Regions from separate parts of the Clostridium amazonense genome, predicted to be linked through region 2. Evidence: riboswitches for the same ligand, from Rfam matches in the RefSeq annotation. Region 2 holds a riboswitch; each other region holds the start of a gene.

Region 1 (6,686 bases), on a different contig from region 2:
AAAGTATAAAAAATATGAACTAATTTGTATTAGTTCATATTTTTTTATAGAAACTTAATTAATTACTAGGTATAACTGCTTTACCATATCTTTCTCTAATAAAATTTTTAGTTTCATCACTTTTTAAAAAATCAACAAGTTCTTTGAGTGTTTCATTATCTTTATTATCTTCACGAGTAGCGATTATATTTACATGTTTTTCTATATCAGATATTTCTTCAAGAAATAAAACATTATTTGTATCTAGCTTTGACTCTAAAGCATAATTTCCATTTATTATGGCCAAGGATACTTCATCTAATAATCTAGGCAATTGTGCAGCTTCAACAGTTTTGATTTTAAAGTTTTTGGGATTTTTTTCTATATCTTTTTCTGTTTGAATATCAGAATTTGAATTTTTTAAAGTTATTAAGTTATTTTTTTCTAACAATTTTAAAGCTCTAGTTCCGTTTGAATTATCATTGGGAATTGCAATAATATCACCACTTTTTAATTCATCAATTTTTTTTATTTTATTTGAATATGCAGCTAAAGGCTCAGCATGAATACCACCAACAGAAACTATACTTGCATTATTCTTCTTATTAAAATCTTCCATGTAAGGAACATGTTGAAAATAATTTGCATCTAATTCACCAGAAGCTAAAGATTTATTTGGTATTACATAATCAGTAAATATCTTTACTTGTATATCAATACCTTTAGATTTTAAGTTTTCCTTAGCAAAATTTAAAATTTCTCCATGAGGAGTTGGAGATGCTCCAATAATTAATGTCTTAGCATCAGATTTTTCTTTTGAATTATCTGATGTAGATGCACAACCTAGTAGTAGAATTGAAATCATAGCTATAGAAATAAATTTAAAATAAGATTTTTTCATAAATGTTACCTCCGCAATTTATAATATTTTTTTATTCGATTTTTTTGCAATATGATTACCAGTGATTTGAATTAATTGTACTAGCAATATTAAAATCACAATAGTTGCTAATATAATTTTATTGTTATAGCGCATATATCCTTCACGAATAGCATAGTCTCCAATACCTTCACCACCTACAGCACCAGCCATGGCAGAATAACCAATAATATTTATTATGGTAAGTGTTATATTTGATATAAGAGAAGGAAAAGCTTCTGGTATAAGAACTTTAAATATAATTTGAGATTTAGTAGCACCACAAGCTAAAGAAGCTTCAATTATGCCAAAGGGGATTTCTCTTAATGAAGATTCAATAATTCTAGCAACAAAAGGTGCGCTAGCTATAGATAAAGGAACAATTGATGCTGTAGTACCTATAGTTGTGCCAATTATAAATTTAGAAATAGGGAACAATGCAACTATTAAAATAATAAAAGGTATAGACCTAAGTATATTTACAATAGTACTTAAAAAAGAATATAGCTTACTATTTTCACTAATGTGTCCTTTAGAAGTAATAGTAAGTATTATTCCTATTGGTACACCAATAATTAATGAGATAATAGTAGAAAATGAAACCATATAAATAGTTTGCAATAATGGCTTAATTGTAGAATTTAATATATTAAATAGTTCAGTCAAAATTAATCACCTCTACTTCAACTTGCATAGATTTTAAAAACTTAGTAATAGAATTAATAGTATCTAAATCATTATTAAGTGTTATTATAAGACTTCCAACTTGAGTTTCTTGAATTACATCTATACAACCACAGATAATATTGAACTCTACTTCGAATTTTTTTGAAAGCTCATGAATAACAGGAGAAGTTGCGCTAATTCCTTTAAAAGTTAACTTAAGCATTATGTTTGGATAAAATTTATCTTTAAGACTATTAGGAATACTTAAATTCTTATCAAAAAAAGAATTAGAAATTTCAGTTTTAGGATTTGAAAATACATCTAAAACTAATCCTTCTTCAACTATTTTGCCATCTTGCATAACAGCAACTTTATTACAAATCTTTTTAATTACATCCATTTCATGGGTAATTAAAACTATAGTTATATTAAATTTCTTATTTATTAATTTAAGTAAATTTAATATGGAATCTGTAGTACTTGGATCTAACGCTGATGTTGCCTCATCACACAAAATTATTTTAGGATTAGTACTAAGACATCTAGCTATGCCTACTCTTTGCTTTTGACCACCAGATAATTGGGATGGGTAAGAGTATTTCTTATCTTTTAAATCTACTAATTCTAAAAGTTCATTAACTTTTTTATCAATATATGGTTTAGGAACTTTATTAAGTTTTAGTGGAAATGCAACATTATCATATACAGTAGAATTCATTAGCAAATTAAAGTGTTGAAATATAATACCTATTTGTTTTCTTACTTCTCTTAATTTGTTAGATGATAACTTTGTAATATCTATAATGTTATGAGTTGTACTATTAATTGTTAAATTATCTAGTAAAACTTCACCTTTAGTAGGCTTTTCAAGAAGATTTATACATCTTAATAAGGAAGATTTGCCAGCACCACTAAGTCCAATTATTCCATAAATATCACCTTCATTTACTTTTAAATTTAAATTGTCAACAGCTATAACATTAGAATTCTTAGAATTATATATTTTAGTTAAATTTTTAATGGTTATCATATTAAAAATCGCTTCCTTTCAGTGAATTAATTAAATAAAGCAATATATATATTACATAAAAAGTTAGAATTTAATAATAAATAGTTTTTATCACATAATATAAAAAATCCCCTCTTGAAAGACAAGAGGGGATTTTTCTCTTATCTTTCGGTAAAAAACCGCTGGAATTAGCACCAATGCAAAATGCTGGTTGCTGGGCTTCATAGGGCCAGTCCCTCTGCCACTCTGGATAAGAATATATTAAGTTTTTATTTTAAATATAAAAAAACCTCTTGAAAAATAAGAGGATAGATAACTTCTCTTATCTTTCGGTAAAAACCGCTGGAATTAGCACCAATGCAAAATGCTGGTTGCCGGATTTCATAGGGCCAGATCCCTCAATCACTCAAAATAAGAATTTAATATTTAGTTTATGATTTAATTATATAAGAAAATTTTGAAAAGTCAACACAATATTGGAAAATAAAAAACAAATATATTTAAATAATTATAAACTCAGTAATAAATAACCTTCTAATGTGTAAGAATATTAATTTTAAATAAGAAGATAATATAGTTATAAATATATGAGAATTTGAAAAAGAAAGAAGATGAATAAATTTGAAAAAGAGTAAAGCAATTATAAGTTTTTGTATTTGTGCAATTATGATTTTAACTTCATTTAGTGTTTTAGGGTATATGGATGATATTAAAGAAAACAATGAGGATAATAAAATAGTATACTTAACTTTTGATGATGGACCAACTGAAAATACATTGGAAATTTTAAAAATATTAGAAGAAGAAGATGTTAAGGCCACATTTTTTGTTATAGGAGAACTTGCAAATACAAACAAAGAAATATTAAAGAAAGTAGAAGAAAATGGAAATTCTATATGTGTACATACCAATACTCATAAAAATGAAAATTATAGAAGTAAAGAAATTTATTTTAAAGATTATGATGCTGCATATAGTAAGTTAAAAGAATTATTAGAAAAGGAACCTTGTAATTTTATGAGGATGCCTGGAGGTTCAAGTACAGGTGTTCCGAGCAAAGTAGTTTTAAAATCAATAAGAGATGAACTGAATAATAGAAAAATAAATTATGTGGATTGGAATGTATCAATTGAAGATGCAATGGGCATAAATATTCCAGTGGAAAGATTACTGTGTAATTATAGGAAAGAAATGAGTAAGAAAAATTTAGATAAAGAAAGAATTGTAATTTTAATGCATGATGGAGCTTCAAACAGTACCACACCAAAAGCTCTTCCAAGTATAATAAAAGATTTAAAGAAAAATGGATATAAATTTAAAACTATACAAGATATAGATGAAAATGAGTTTATAAATTTAACAGAAAAGAAATTAATAAATAGATATAATGAAGAGAAAGAAATTAATTAATAAAATAATAAAAATAGCAAGTATTATACTTGCTATTTTTATTATATACAAAATTTATAATTTAGTTTTGTATAAGTATTTAAATAAATATGTAGTTATACAAAAGTTTAATTAAATTTAAAATTAAACTTTTGAATATTATAAAATTAAGTTAATTATAATTTAAAAATATAGACAATAAATATTATAAATAATATAATGTATAGAAAGTATGTAAAATATTCAAATAATAAATTAATCATTTATATAGGAATCCAATATGAAAAATGTAATTATTCTTATTTCAATTGGAAAAAAAGATTTAAACTATTATACAAAAATTAACTATTAACGATGAGCAGTTAATAATGAAGGATAAAATTGAAGTATCAATTTTTTAATCAATTTGTATAATAAATTTCAAAGTAAATTATTTAAACACCATATAAAAACTAGTTTTTATATACTTCTATTTTTAGATATTAGGAACAAAGTGAGTAATATATACCATAACTTTAACTTTTTACTTGGTTCCAAATATAAATATAGTAATAAACTATAATATCACTAGTATTATTTGATAAGGATGTTATTTTAAATTTGAACTTGGAACCCTATATTTTATAAAATTTCATAAAAGGAGAAGGATATGGTAGGTATTGATTCTATTATATTTATTGTTATTACATTTGTATTAAGTGCTATAATGCCAATAATTCTTATTATATACGGTAAAAGAAAGTATAAAATTGATTTGAAATATGCATTTGTAGGAATTATAGCATTTATTGTATCTACACAACTTTTAGAAGCACCACTACATCATTATTTTTTATATCAAAATGAAAAAACTTCACAAATTTTAACTAATCCTATTTTCTATATGATTTATGCTGGACTTATGGCAGGTATATTTGAAGAAAGTGCAAGATATATAAGTTTTAGATGGATATTAAAGAAAAATAAATCATACAAAAATTCAGTAGCATATGGTATTGGGCATGGAGGAATAGAAGCAGTTCTAGTAGCTGGAGTTATGTATTTTAATAATATTATTGCAGTAATTCAAATAAACAACGGAACTTTTGACAATTTAATAAATGCTGCTAGTGGAACTTTAAAGTCAAGTTTAACTTTAGTAAAAACTCAGTTAATTAATGCACCATCTTATACGTGGGGAATAGCTGGAATTGAAAGAGTGTGCACTATAATAATCCAAATAGGATTGTCAATGCTTATTTTCTATAGTATAAAAGAACGAAAAAGAATATATTTTTTCTTAGGAATTTTATTACATGCTGCAGTTGACTTTGTAGTTGCATTATATCAAATAGGAAGTATAAAGAACATAGCTTTTGTAGAAGAATACTTAATATTAATTGCAGTAATAACATTAATTATAATATACAAAAAAAGAAAAATATTTATAAATACTGATGATATATAAAGTGATAATTATAAATTATAATTACATTTAATATATAAGCATAATTATGAGGTGAATAATATTATGAGAGCATTAATAGTATTAGATATGCAAAAACATATCTTAAGTCAAAAAAATTTCAAGGAAGAAAAGGATAATATAAAAAAAGTCATAGATATATGCAAAAGTAAAAATGATAAAGTTATTTTTGTAAGGCATATAGAAGCAGACAATGATAGTCCTTTAAATGAAAGCAGTAATCGTTCTGAGATACATGAAGAATTCGCTGAGGATTATGATGAAATTATTGAGAAAACAACTCCAAGTGCTTTTTATAAAACAAACTTAGATAATATATTAAAAGAAAGTAATGTTGATGAAGTTGTAATAGTAGGCTTCAATACAGAGTTTTGCTGTATGTTTACAGCTATAGTAGCATTTGAAAGAGGATATAAAGTTACGTTCATAGAAGATGCAACTGGCACAATAAATAATAGTGAAATATATGATATGGAAGATTTAGATATTAAAGATTTAGTGGGAACAGTGTTAAATTGGTCTAAAACTGTAGAAGTTTTATATGTAGATGAATTTATAGAAAATGAAAAAAATAAATAATTATATAAGGGGCTATATAAAAATTAAATAATTAGCTCTAAAAATAAAATGACCAAATTCAAAAAATGAATTTGGTCATTTTGTGCATAATATTATTTATGAAACATATAAACAATAAATTTAATAATATTATACATATCCATCAATTAAGATTGCCAATTTTTTTAGAAAATATAACACCTAATGATGATTCAGTAATATTATTTTAATAACTCTTTTATAATTTAAGCTTGTTTTGAAAATTCAGATATTTATTCTTGTTTTAATAATGATAATATTAATACATCATGGCATTTAGATGATGTATAATAAGCTTTTCTCTTAGTGCCTTCTAATTTAAAATTTAAAGATGTAAGCAAAGAATAAGCAATTTTATTATTATCTAATATAGAGATTTCAATTCTTTCAACTCCTATTGAAAAAAGTTTTTCAATAAAAATATTCAAAGCTTCCTTCATGTAACCATTTCTTTTACCATTGTTTAAAGCAAATTCTAAATTTACAATATTTCTTTTCTTATTTAAAAATTTACTTCTTATAAAACCAATGCTAGAGTTATCTTCTTTTAAGGTTAATATAAGGTATATTTCATTATTGTTTTTAATAGTATTTTTTATATCTTGTATTTCAGTATGATTAGAAATGTCATCAAAAGAATTCACTATAGAAAAATTTTTAAT
Region 2 (6,686 bases):
TATCGATATTAGGTTTACCTTTCCAATAATATTCGTTTGCTACAAGTTCTACTCCTTGATCCGGTGTAAATGTTTCAAGTTTAAATGCACCTGTTCCAATTGGTTTTCTTATCAAATTTGTATCATTTTGTACTTTTTCTACAGTATCTTTATTCCATATATGTTCTGGTATAATTCTCATCATAAATCCAAAATTAATTAAAGCTGATCCATATACTTCATCTGTTGTTATTTCTATTATATAATCATCAATTTTTTTTACACCTTTCAGTTCTGTAGATTTTCCTGTTTTATAATCTTCATATCCAGTTATGTTTTTAACAAACATTGTATATGGTCCTTTATATTTTTCATCAGAACAAAATTTAAATGTAAAATCAACATCATCTGCAGTAAATTTTTCACCATCATGCCATTTCACGTCATTTCTTAGTTTAAAAGTTAATGTTTTGTTATCATTTGAAAATTCGTATGACTCAGCAAGATTTGGTGCTATATCCATATTTTCATCTAAAGATAATAATCCATCATATACAATATTGTTAATAGATGCATCATAGCTAAATGTAAATGATGTCGGTAAAAAAACACCACTTGGAGAAGTTCCTATTGCTTCTGTAACTACTCCACCTGTCTTAACTTTTTTAGCTTGTTCTTTCTTTTCTGCATCACCACAACCTGTAAATGCAAAGCAAACTGTGATGATTAAACTTAAAATTAAGCTTAACTTTCTCTTCATTTTAGTCCCCCTAAATTTGTCATATTTTTAATTTTTTTGTAAAATACTTTTTTACTATATCATTTAACAATCCTTTTTCTACATATTTTTCATATTATTTGAATTTCAAATAAATAACTTAGTATCTATAGAATATTTGATTTTATTAAATTTTTCTATTTGCAGTTTGTTAATAATATAGGGAAACAAGCTCGAATTTAAAACTATTTTTTTAGCTGTAAATATATTACTTTCAAAAGTAATACTAACTTTAAAATGATTCCGAGCTAGTCTCACTCTTAAGGGTATCCAAGTTTTGGAACTAATAATTATGAAGATGAACTTGGAACCCTATAGTTTCACTATAATATTTCTTTACTATATAATTTTTTAAAACAGAAAAAGATGTCATAAAATTTAATTTACAACATCTTTTATACGTTTATAGTTCTATATATACAACTATAAGTTTATATTATTATAAAAATGGATTATAAAAACGTCCTCCATTATATATATTGCAAGCTATAGCCATAAGTAAAATTGTCATCATAATTGCAACTGTTATATAATCTCCTATTTTAAAACTTCGTTCGCTATACCATGTACGTTTCTTTTTATTTCCAAATGCTCTTAATTCCATCCCAGTACTTATTGTTTCTATTTTATCTAGACTTGAAAAAATAAGTGGAATTAATATAGCTACTGATTGTTTTATTCTTTTAGATACCTTTTCCTTTTTAGACATGTCTATTCCTCTTGCTTGTTGTGCAAATGATATATCCATATAATCCTTTTGAATATCTGGAACATATCTTAATGCTATTGCTACTGAGTAAGCAATTTTATAATTTACACCAATTTTATTTAAAGATGCTGCAAATTCACTAGGATTTGTTGCCACTATAAATAATAATGCCATTGGTATTATAGAAAAATATTTTAATGTTATATTAAACTGATAAAATAATTGTTCTATTGTTACTGTGTATGGTCCTACAATCGTAAATAAATCTGTTCTACTATTATATATCTTTACACCTTCCATTGGTGAAAAGATAAATATAGCTATGTTGTTTATAAGTAAAAATACTAGTATAAAATATAGTACAAAAGAAACCTTTTTAAAAGGAACCTTTGAAATTTTAAATACTACTACACTAAATATAAACATTCCTATAAGCAAAAATGTATTATAGGTTACCATTGATGCTATTGCCCAAAGAATTAATGCAATGAGCTTTGATGCACCACTAAGTTTATGAATAGGCGAATCTATCTCAGAATATTCTAGCATTGTATTCATACTTTTCTAATCCTCCTATCATAATCAATAAATCTTTTAACAAAATTTCTTGGTTCTTCTAAATTTGCTTTTAATGCTAATTCATATAAAGATGTTTCTTTTAAGTTAGCTTCTTTTATAACTTCTTCATCTGTAAGTATATTGGAAGCACTATCTTCTGCTATTTTTAATCCATTTGATAATACTATTGCTCTATTAGTATATTCAAGCATTAAATGCATATCATGAGTTATCATTATTATAGTTACACCTTTTTCATTTATATATTTTAAGAACTCCATAATCTCACTATAATGTCTAAAGTCTTGTCCTGCTGTTGGTTCATCTAAAATTATAATTTCTGGATTTAATACAAGAATTGAAGCTATAGTTACTCGTTTCTTTTGACCAAAGCTTAAAGCTGATATTGGCCAATTCCTGAATTCATATAAACCACAAATTTTAAGTGTTTCATATACTCTTTCCTCTATTTCTTCTTCACTTATTCCTCTAATCTTAAGACCTAATGCAACTTCATCAAAAATCATTGACTTAGATATCATAGCATTAGGATTTTGCATAACTACTCCTATTTTTTCAGAACGTTCCTTTATAGTTTCATTTTCAATACTTCTTCCCTTTAATAATATATCTCCACTAGTTGGTTTATAAAAACCACATATAAGTTTAGATATAGTAGATTTTCCAGCACCATTTTTTCCAATAATGCTAACCATCTCACCTTTATTTATTTTAAATGAAACTCCCTTAAGAATTTCCTTATTTTCATCATATCCAAATTTTATGTCTTTAAGCTCAAGAATAGCATCGTTACCACTTTTATTAACAACTTCACTACTTTCTTGATACCAATTATTAAGTTTATGTTTTTCTTTATCTAATTTTAAAGTGTTTATAGCTTCTGGGCATAATTCCTCTGTTATTTGTATACCTGCGTATTTTAATGCTGTTATATATAAAGGTTCTCTTATACCAGTTTTATTTAATAAATTGGAACTTAATAATTCTCTAGTAGTTAAATCTCCAACAATCTTTCCATTATCAATTACTATTATCCTATCAATATCAGAGTGTAATACATCTTCTAATCTGTGTTCTATTATAACTATGGTTTTGTTATCTTTCTTATTTATATTATCAATAAGCTCCATAGCACTCTTACCTGTTGCAGGATCAAGACTTGCTAGTGGTTCATCAAATAAAAGTATATCTACATCTGAAACCATTACCCCACCTAATGTAACACGTTGTTTTTGTCCTCCAGATAAGCTATGAGGTGAAGATTTTAAATGACTATTTATATCCACAATTTTAGAAACTCTATCTACCTTTTCTTTCATCTTATCTTGTGATACACAATCATTTTCTAATCTAAATGCTATATCTTCAGCTACAGTTAATCCAATGAATTGACTATCTGGATCTTGAAGTACAGTTCCTACTACACTAGAAAGTTCAAATATGCTCATATCTTTTGTTTCTTTGCCTTTAACTTTAAGTGATCCTTGTATTTCACCTTCATATAAAAAAGGTACAAGCCCATTAATTGCATTTGAAAGTGTACTCTTGCCTGATCCTGATGGCCCTACAATAAGCACTTTTTCTCCTTCATATATAGTCAAATTAATATTTCTTAATGTTGGTTCTTTTTGTGAATTGTATTTAAATGTAAAGTTACTAAATTCAATTACCGGCTTTTGGGAACTTTTCTTTGAACCATTTTTTAAACTTAAATCATAGTTTTCATAAGAAACTTTACTTTTTTCTTCATTTACTTCTTTAATTAAACTGCCCTTTTGGGTTCTGCTTTTAGCATATGTATACAATAATGTAGTTCCTAAAAATCCTACTATTATTATATTAGATATACTTGCTACCGCACCTTGAATATAAAGTTTATCTATTGGTTCACTATAAATTACAATATCTAATGTTGGTGCTACTACACACCAAGCTATTATATTTGCTAACACTTGATAAATATTAAATATTATTGCATGTTTTTTCGTAAATTTTCCTTTTGAAATATCCACTGATTTTTTTGCAAATCCAATAATAAATCCAGTAACACTAGATGCTATTATCCAACTAAACCAAGGACTACCCCACATCATTAAATCCTTTAAAGTATGTCCTACAAATCCAATTGCAGCTCCTGCTATTGGCCCAAATATAACTGACATTAATCCTAAAAATGCATAACTTGTTTCTAGATTTGTATTTGGAATCCCCGTAGGAATCGATCCAAATCGCCCTAATATCATAAATACAGCTGCCCCAATACCTATAGCTACTATTGTTTTAATGGGTAGCTTATTATTTTTTTTCATCTATTTTTCTCCTTATTTTCTTGTATTTTTTAACTTTATTATATATTATTCAAAACAAAAACGCTAGATAACTCATACCTAGCGTTGAAAAAACATATAATTTTTCTCATCTACTAGCTAAAAGCTACAGGATTTAGCACCACACTTTATATATCATTTATATATAAAAATAGGTTGCTGGGTATCATAGGGCCAGTCCCTCTACCACTCTTGATAAGAATTCAATATTAAATTTACTAATTAATGATATATTACAATATCTTTAATGTCAATAGTATACTCTATAGTTTTGAATTTAATAATAAGATTTCAACTTATATTATCATAAAGTTTATTATTCTTTTAGTCATATTAATCGTTGATATATTAGGAAAACTCTCATTATCTTTATTTAATAACTATCTTATATTTTTTTTATTTTAAATTGTGACACCATATTATTTAAGTTAATAGCCTGTGCTGTTAATTCTTGACTTGCTGCTGCACTTTCTTCTGATATAGCTGAATTTGATTGCACTACTTCTGCTATCTGTTGTATTCCATCATTTATTTGTTCAATTGATTGTGCTTGCTCTTTTGATGCATTTGTTATTTCAAAAATTAATTCAGTAGATTTACTTACTGAATCCACCACTTTTACCAACTTTTCAGCAGTACTATTCACTAATTGTTTCCCATTTTTTACAGAATCTATAGATTTTCCAATTAACTCCATAGTATTTTTTACTGCTTGTCCTGATTGTTGTGATAACTCTTTTACTTTATTGGCTACTACAGCAAAACCTTTTCCTGCATCGCCTGCTCTAGCTGCTTCTATACTAGCATTTAATGCTAGTAGATTAGTTTCTGTAGCTATTGATTCAATGTCTTTAATAATACTACTAATGTTTATAGATGATTTTTCAATATCTTCCATTGCACTTACCATTTCTTTCATACTTTTATTTCCCTCATTTACAACAACCATAGATTCATGTGACATCTCATTTACATCATTAGCTATTTTTACAGTGTTTTGAACTTCATTGCTAATTTCCCCAATAGATGCTGAAAGCTCTTCAATTGCACTTGCTTGTTCAGCAGCTCCTTGTGCAAGATTTTGTGATCCTTCTGCTAATTGATCTGATCCACTGGAAACTTGATTTGATGCTTCATTTATTTCTATTATAATATCACTAAGCTGTCTAATAATTTTATATATAGAATCTTTTATTGGTTCAAATATACCAATAAATTCAACTTCAGGTTCAATATTAAAGTTACCATTAGAAATTTCTCTTAAACCCCTAGCCGTGTCTTTTAGTACATCATTAGTTACTTTTATCATTTTTCTCATGCTATTTGATAATAATCCAAGTTCATCTTCAGAATAATAATTAAGTTCTACATTAAACTCTCCATTTGCCATCTTATCTGCCGCTGTTTCAATTTCTAATATTGGATTTGTCAAACTATTAGTAATATATATAGCTAAAATAGCTGTAATTCCAATTGTAATACCTGCAACTATTATCAAAATAACAATTGTAATTATTTGTATCACTCTCAAAGTTTTATATTTATTTGTTGCAATTTCTTGAGATTGTTTATACATTGATTCTAAGTATGTGTTTGCTTCTAATAGTATTGGCTGATAATTTTCAAAAAATATTTTTCTTCCCTCATCATTAGCATTAACTAAAGCCAATTCATATATTTTTTCCTTAAAATCTTTTGAAGTATTCATTGTATTATCAAATTTTTCTATCAATATCTTATCACCTAAAAAATTATTATTTAAGTAATCTAAATCATCTTTTATCGAATCAAGTTCTTCTTTTGCATTATTTATATATTCTTCTGTTTTACTTTTATCTGGGGTACCAAATGCATAATTTATAAATTTTGAATATGATTGAATTGTTCTACGTATTTCCATGACTTTATTTGTGTTTTGATAAGGACCGTTGTAAAATGTTGTGAAACTTCTTCCTACTAATACTAAGCTTACAATTGATGATATTACTGTAATAATTAGCATAAAAATAATAATAGAAAATATAGTTTTTAATTTCTTTTCAATTTTAAAATCTTTAATCTTATCTTTTAGTTTTTTCATACATACACACTCCTATTTTTTTACAAATTAATATCATGTATTTTCATTATTCTATATTACGACTTATTATTCTAAATATTAATAAAACTTAAATGTATTTAATATAAATTTAATACTTTAATTTTTTTTAAAATTTATTTTAATATATTTAAATATAAATTATTCTTTTTATAATAAAAGTATAAAAATGTAATTGTTTTTTTAAACTTTATATAGTCAAATAAATTTAAATCT
Region 3 (6,686 bases), on a different contig from region 2:
AAATGTCTAATCCATTGTCCTGGAAATAATTTGTATCCTTCCTCCAATAACTTTTGTGCTTCTCTTATTGTTGGAACTTCTACTCCTAATGTATACATCACGATTCCCCCTGCTAATAAAATCGTTAGAATATTTTGAAACTAACAACTGTATTAATTTTTGTAAAATATATAGCTTTTCCTGTAAAGCATAACATTAATTGAATATTTTGTAAATATTCAATTAATGTTCAAATTTTCTTATTCGTCAAATTTTCCAACCTAATTCTTCTACTTGAGTATATTTTGAATACCACCCCTCATTACTACTCAACTCTATAGGTGTTCCTTTTTGTTCTATTAAACCATCTTTTATAACTATAACTTCATCTGCATCAATTATTCCTGATATCCTATGACTTATTGTCAATATTGTTCTATTTTCACTTATATCTTGTAAAGCCTTGAAAATCCTTCTTTCTGTTATTGTATCTAGTCCTGATGTAACTTCATCTAAAAGCAAAACTGGTGGATTTAATACTATGGCTGAAGCTATTGATAGTAACTGATATTGTCCATTAGAAAGCTTTTCTTTTCCCTCTCCAATTTCAGTGTTATAACCATTAGATAATTTCATAATATCATCGTGTATTTCAATCATTCTGCATACATTTATAACTTCTTCATCTGTGATATTATCATCATTTAATGTTATTACATCTTTAACAGTTCCCTCATATATTATATTATTTTGCGGCACTATACCAATAATTCTTCTACGTAAATTTGCTGGAATTGTAAACGGATTAAATCCTCCTATTTCTATTTTTCCTACACTTGGCTTATAAAGTCCTGCTATAAGATTTAGTATAGTACTTTTTCCAGCTCCCGTTCTTCCTACTAATGCTACTTTCTTTCCATTTTCAATAATAAATGATATATCTTTTATTATTGCATTTGTATTATCATAATAAAACGTTACATTTTTAAATTTAATATCAAAATTTTGATCATTAATAATATCTAATAATACTTCTTTTTGATTTTTATCATATCGTATTTCTTCATCTAAGTTTTCAAATTCATTGATTCTTTTTAAGCCTGATATAGATTCTTGTATTGTTTGAAATTCTGTTGCTATGTCTTCAATAGGTGCAAGCATTCTAGATACTAAATCTACACATGATGCAATTGAACCAATGGTAAGTCCCAATATTCCGACTCCTTTTGGTGATGAAATCAATACTATAACAACTATTATAATTGCTTTAATCATTTGCATTATGCAAGGAAATATGGAATCATAACTACTAGTCTTATGAACTGCATCTAAATTATCATTTAATGGCTTCTGAAGTTTTCTTGAACATTGATCTTCTTCGCCAAATAACTTTATAGTTCTTATTCCATTAAACAGTTCTTCTATATATCCATTTATATTTGCCACTGCCCTTCTTGCTTCTATTTGAGCATTTAATGTTATTTTATTAAATTTATTTGTTATCATATAAATCACTGGTATTAATAGTGTTACAATCATAGCTAATATTGGACTTATTATATATATAGAAATTATTATTCCAATTGCCTTCATACCATCTGCTATAATACCTATTACCCCTGAAGTTAAGACAGTTCCAACTGCATCCACATCTGATGTAAAATAACTCATAATTGTGCCAACTGGATTATTATTTAGATATTTTGATGGCAGTTTAAATAATTTTTTCCCCATATTGTATCTTATGTTAGCTAATATTCCTTGTCCTATACTTGTCATTGTTAACTCTCTAATAAAATCTGCTATAGCACTTAATATAACTGAACCTAAATAACATAGTGCCAAAGTCCATATTCCTTTTTTTATTCCTTTTGATATATGATTATCAATTATATATCGCATAACTTGTGGTGGAATTAATTGCATTACAACCCCAGCTATAATAGATATTATTAAACAAATAGTTATATATGATTTTTCTTTTAAAGTGTCTATAACTGCCTTTTTAACTATTTTATCCTTCTTCACAAACCTCACTCCCTTCTAAAAAACTTTGACATTCTATAATTTTTTGATATATTCCTTCATTACAAACTAATTCATCATGACTTCCTTCCTCAACAATCTCACCCTCATCAAGTACAATTACTTTGTCTGTGTATTTAAAAATATCTAATCTGTGTGAAAAAATAAATATAATTTTATCATGTCTTTGTTCATTTAATTTTCTGATTATATTTTCTTCTGTGTTTATATCTACAGCTGAAAATGGGTCATCTAATATAATTATTTGTGCATCTCTATATAATGCTCTAGCTAATGCAATCCTCTGTTTTTGACCACCAGAAACTTTTACCCCATTTTCACCTATTTTAGTATTTTTTCCAAACTCCATTTTCTCAATATCTTCTATTAAATTAGTTGTTTGTAAAACCTTACTTAAATCATCTTCATTTTCTTTCCATGTTATATTATGTTCTATGCTTGACGAAAACAAGAATGGATTATGTCCCATATACGTAATATTTTTAGATTTAAAATCTGCTGAAAAATTTATTAACTCATCATTATTCAATTTGATACTTCCTTCGTAAGGATAAGCACCTGTTAAGGCTAATGCTAATGCACTTTTTCCTGAACCTACTGATCCCGTCACTCCTATAATCATTCCTTTTTTCGCATTTAATGTTATATTTTTTATAACATTTTCTTTTGACATTGGATATTTAAAATTTACACTTTCTAACTTTATTGAATTAATAACTATAATTTCATCTTTTTTATCTTCTCTTTCATGCTTAACATTAATTAAATCCTTTATTCTCTCCCATGATGCCTTAGCTCCTTGCTGTATATTAAAAACCTTAGCTGCCGTTTTAGTTCTATTTGCTAAAAATATAAACATAGTTATAAATGCTGTCAATGTACCTACTGACCAATTTCCTTTTATAACTTCATTACTTCCTAATGAAAGTACCAATACAATTCCTAAAGTAGATACCGCAGAATATATTGGACCCAACCCACTTTTTAAAACTAATGCTATCGTAGCTTCCTTTTTTTGAATATCAAGTTTTTCTTTTAATCTTTTAAGCTCAGCCTCTTCTCTGCCATAAAGTCTTAAAATACTAATTTCTGAAATCATCTTTCTCACTTGTGATGTAGTGCTTGCAGTTGCTTTTCTATACTTTTTATTTCTAGTTTGTACAGTTTTCTTCATGCATTGAGCTATTAATATAGATATAGGTATTGGTATTATACATATTAATGTGATTTTTATATCATAAAACATAAGTGCTACAAAATAAGCAATCATCAAAACCCATGTATCCCACATTTCCGTAATAGTTTTTCTTATAGCCTCAACCACTATATCCACATCACCAATAGTTGTTGACATCATATCTCCAACTTGACATTTTTCAATTTCATTCAAATTTGTATTCAGTATAGATTTCGTAATTCCTACTCTCATATCACCGCTTATTTTATTTGACATATCTCTAACATAATACCGTTTAAAAAATCTAGCTACTTGAAATGTTAATGTAATTACTAGAAATTCTACACCTGATTTTATTATAGTTTTTATATCATTTGCTAAAATTGCTACATCTAAAAGCTTACCTTGAAATATAGGTCCTAAAACAACAATAGTGTTATAAAGTATTCCTGCTATAGCAGTAAAAATGAATTGTTTTTTATACTTACTTACATATGCTAATAAATTTGTGACTTTTTCAGGTGGATTAAACTCTCTCTGCATAAATTTGCACCTCCTTTAAAATAAAAAAACTCCTATAAGACAGGAGTAGACTACGCTCTTATCTTTCGGCTTGAAACCGCTGGATTTAGCACCACACACTTTATGCTGGTTGCTGGATTTCATAGGGCCAGGTCCCTCAATCACTCTTAATAAGACATTTATGAAATTTTATTTAAATACATAAAGGAAAACAATGTTATTTATATTTAAATTATAAAACTCTTTTCCTAATTGTCAATATTTTCTATTTATTATTTTTGTAAAATAAAAAACCTTTTGAGATAATTCGTTCCTCAAAAGGCTTTAAATATTAATGTAATATTTAAAATTCATTTATATTCTCTTTTCTATGTTTAATATTTTTAAATTAATCTAATAACATTCTCGCATCTACAAATATCCCTACTAATATTATTTTTATTATTTCCATTGCTTTTTTCATGTACTACTCCTCCTATTTTTATCTTTTCTATTTCATAATTAATCTAATAACATTCTTGCATCTACAAATATCCCTATTAATATTATCTTTATTATTTCCATTGCTTTTTTCATGTATTATTCCTCCTATTTTTATCTTTTCTATTTCATAATTAATCTAATAACATTCTTGCATCTACAAATATTCCTATTAATATTATCTTTATTACTTCTATTGTTTTTTTCATATCTAATTCCTCCTAAAATTTAATTTACTTTATGTATTTATTATATTTTCTTGTCCAATTTTGAACTATCTTTTTATATTAATTTTTTATTACACTTCTGTAATGTTTTCTATCATTCTCTGTAATATAGGGTTACAAGCTAAAATTTTAAATAATAGCTTTCTTAAATGATACTACTAATCTTACAGTTTATTCTGATATCATGACTGAAACCAATTAAGAACTAAGAGTGAAAAGTGAATAGTTATGGTTAATATTACTCATTTCATTACTAATATCTAAAAATAGAAACACATAAAAACTAGTTTTTATATGATTTTTAAATCATTTGCTTTGAAAATTATTATAAAATTTAATTTAAAAAACTGAGACTTCAGTTTTACCCTTCATTGTTAATTTTTATATAATATTTAAAATTAAGCTTAAATAAAAAAGCATGTTTTCACATGCTTTTTTATAAATCTAATTTATTAAAATATCTTACTCTAATGCAGCTTTTATTGCATTTAAGTTTCTTGTCATTATTGATATATAATCCTCACCATTTGCTTCATCTTCTTTAGTAATTCCTTCTAAAGGATTTAACACTTCAGTTTTTGCACCAATAGATTTAGCTATTGTTTCAGCAACACTTGGATTTACTAATTCTTCAAAAAATATAACTTTTATTTTATGCTCTTTTGCAAAATCTATAATTTCTGCCATACGTGCTGCTGTTGGTTCTGAATCTGCCATTAATCCTTCTATGGCTACTTGTGTAAGTCCGTACTCTCTACATAAATATCCAAAAGCTTCATGTGCTACTATAACTTCCTTATTTTTAACATTGCTAAGTTCTTCTTTAAATTTTTTATCTAAACTCTCTAATTCATTAACATATTTTTTGTAATTTTCTTCATAGTAATCCTTATTTTCAGCATCAGCTTCAATAAATGCATTTTTTATATTTTCCATTTCAATTTTAGCATTGGAAGGGCTCAGCCAAACATGAGGGTCATATTCGCTTTCTTCATGTTCACTTTCTTCACCATCATGTTCATGATTATATTCACTTTTAATTAAGTCTGTTCCTTTTGATGCCTCAACAACTAATATTTTATCATTTTTCAAAGATTTCAAAACTTTATCTGTCCAATGTTCCATTCCTAATCCATTATAAATAAAGATATCCGCTTTTTCTAAATTTACTATATCTGCTGGTTTTGGTTCCCAATCATGTGGTTCTACCCCTGTAGATACTAAGTTTGTAACTTCAACTTTGTCTCCACCTATCTTGGTTGCAAAATCATACATAGCATAAAAACTAGTATACACCTTTAATTTTCCAGTTGAAGCATCATCCTCACTAACTTTTTTTGAGTTATTAGATGCTCCACACCCTATCATAAACATTGATAATATTATAGTTAATAATAAAATTAATCTTCTTTTCAACTTTTATCTCATCCTTTCTATATATGCAAACGCAAATCATTTGCATTTGGTATATAATAAATATATCCTTCTTGTAAATAACTGTCAAGCATCTTTTTAAAAAGTTTCTTATCTGTATATTATTGACAATTCTATTCATCACTACTAAAATTGTATAGAGATATAGGTAAACAAGCTCGAATTCAAAACTATTTTTTTAGCTGTAAATATATTGCTTTCAAAAGAAATACTTACTATAAAATGATTCCGAGCTAGTCTCACTCTTAAGGGTATCCAAGTTCAAATTTTAAATAATAGCTTTCTCAAATGATACTAGTAATCTTATAGTTTATTCTATTATAATGTTTTGAACCAATTAACAGTTATCAATTAACAATAATGGTTAATATTATCCACTTCGTTCTTAATATTTTTGATTAGAAGTCCATAAAAAAACTGAGCTTTCAGTTTTATCCTTCATCGTTAATTGTTAATTTTATAATATATTATGATTATACTGGAGGCTTTTCTTATGAATGAAACAATATTAAAATCTGTTGATTTAAAGTCTACTAAACGTCGACAAATTATATTATCCACTATAGAGTCATCTCCATTACCACTTACCGCTGAAGATATTTTCAATATTATTTCTAGCAAAGTAACAATAAATCTATCTACTATTTATAGAGCTCTTAAAGCCCTTTCTGAAAAGGGAGTTTTGCTTAAAAGTTTAAATCAAGACGGCAAAACTTATTATCAGATTAATAATTCAATGCATACACATCATTTAGTATGTACTTTATGTGGTAATGTTATTCCTATAAATCACTGTCCATTAGAAAATTTTTCTGAATCAT

What was found. A riboswitch is a leader RNA that binds a small molecule or an ion and turns the genes downstream of it on or off. The one in region 2 is predicted to bind S-adenosylmethionine.
Region 1: linked by a shared signal. The riboswitch ahead of AC07E4_RS16795 (methionine ABC transporter ATP-binding protein) and the one ahead of AC07E4_RS11815 (ECF-type riboflavin transporter substrate-binding protein) in region 2 are both predicted to bind S-adenosylmethionine.
Region 3: linked by a shared signal. The riboswitch ahead of AC07E4_RS06075 (ABC transporter ATP-binding protein) and the one ahead of AC07E4_RS11815 (ECF-type riboflavin transporter substrate-binding protein) in region 2 are both predicted to bind S-adenosylmethionine.

Annotation. Positions count from the first base shown of each region.
Region 1 covers NZ_JBWKMH010000033.1:433,462-440,147, reverse strand. Annotated here, with positions in the region: gene AC07E4_RS16805 (MetQ/NlpA family ABC transporter substrate-binding protein) at 59-880, opposite strand; gene AC07E4_RS16800 (methionine ABC transporter permease) at 899-1,564, opposite strand; gene AC07E4_RS16795 (methionine ABC transporter ATP-binding protein) at 1,557-2,594, opposite strand; SAM riboswitch class I at 2,732-2,830, opposite strand; SAM riboswitch class I at 2,893-2,991, opposite strand; gene AC07E4_RS16790 (polysaccharide deacetylase family protein) at 3,195-3,983, shown strand; gene AC07E4_RS16785 (YhfC family intramembrane metalloprotease) at 4,612-5,409, shown strand; gene AC07E4_RS16780 (isochorismatase family protein) at 5,473-6,006, shown strand; gene AC07E4_RS16775 (GNAT family N-acetyltransferase) at 6,258-6,686, opposite strand, start outside.
Region 2 covers NZ_JBWKMH010000028.1:39,838-46,523, reverse strand. Annotated here, with positions in the region: gene AC07E4_RS11830 (ABC transporter substrate-binding protein) at 1-739, opposite strand, end outside; gene AC07E4_RS11825 (energy-coupling factor transporter transmembrane component T family protein) at 1,197-2,024, opposite strand; gene AC07E4_RS11820 (ABC transporter ATP-binding protein) at 2,021-3,712, opposite strand; partial or broken gene AC07E4_RS11815 (ECF-type riboflavin transporter substrate-binding protein) at 3,860-4,288, opposite strand; SAM riboswitch class I at 4,458-4,574, opposite strand; gene AC07E4_RS11810 (methyl-accepting chemotaxis protein) at 4,758-6,452, opposite strand.
Region 3 covers NZ_JBWKMH010000010.1:360,773-367,458, reverse strand. Annotated here, with positions in the region: gene AC07E4_RS06085 (HD domain-containing protein) at 1-98, opposite strand, end outside; gene AC07E4_RS06080 (ABC transporter ATP-binding protein) at 247-2,007, opposite strand; gene AC07E4_RS06075 (ABC transporter ATP-binding protein) at 1,994-3,745, opposite strand; SAM riboswitch class I at 3,801-3,901, opposite strand; gene AC07E4_RS06070 (metal ABC transporter substrate-binding protein) at 4,894-5,847, opposite strand; gene AC07E4_RS06065 (Fur family transcriptional regulator) at 6,359-6,686, shown strand, end outside.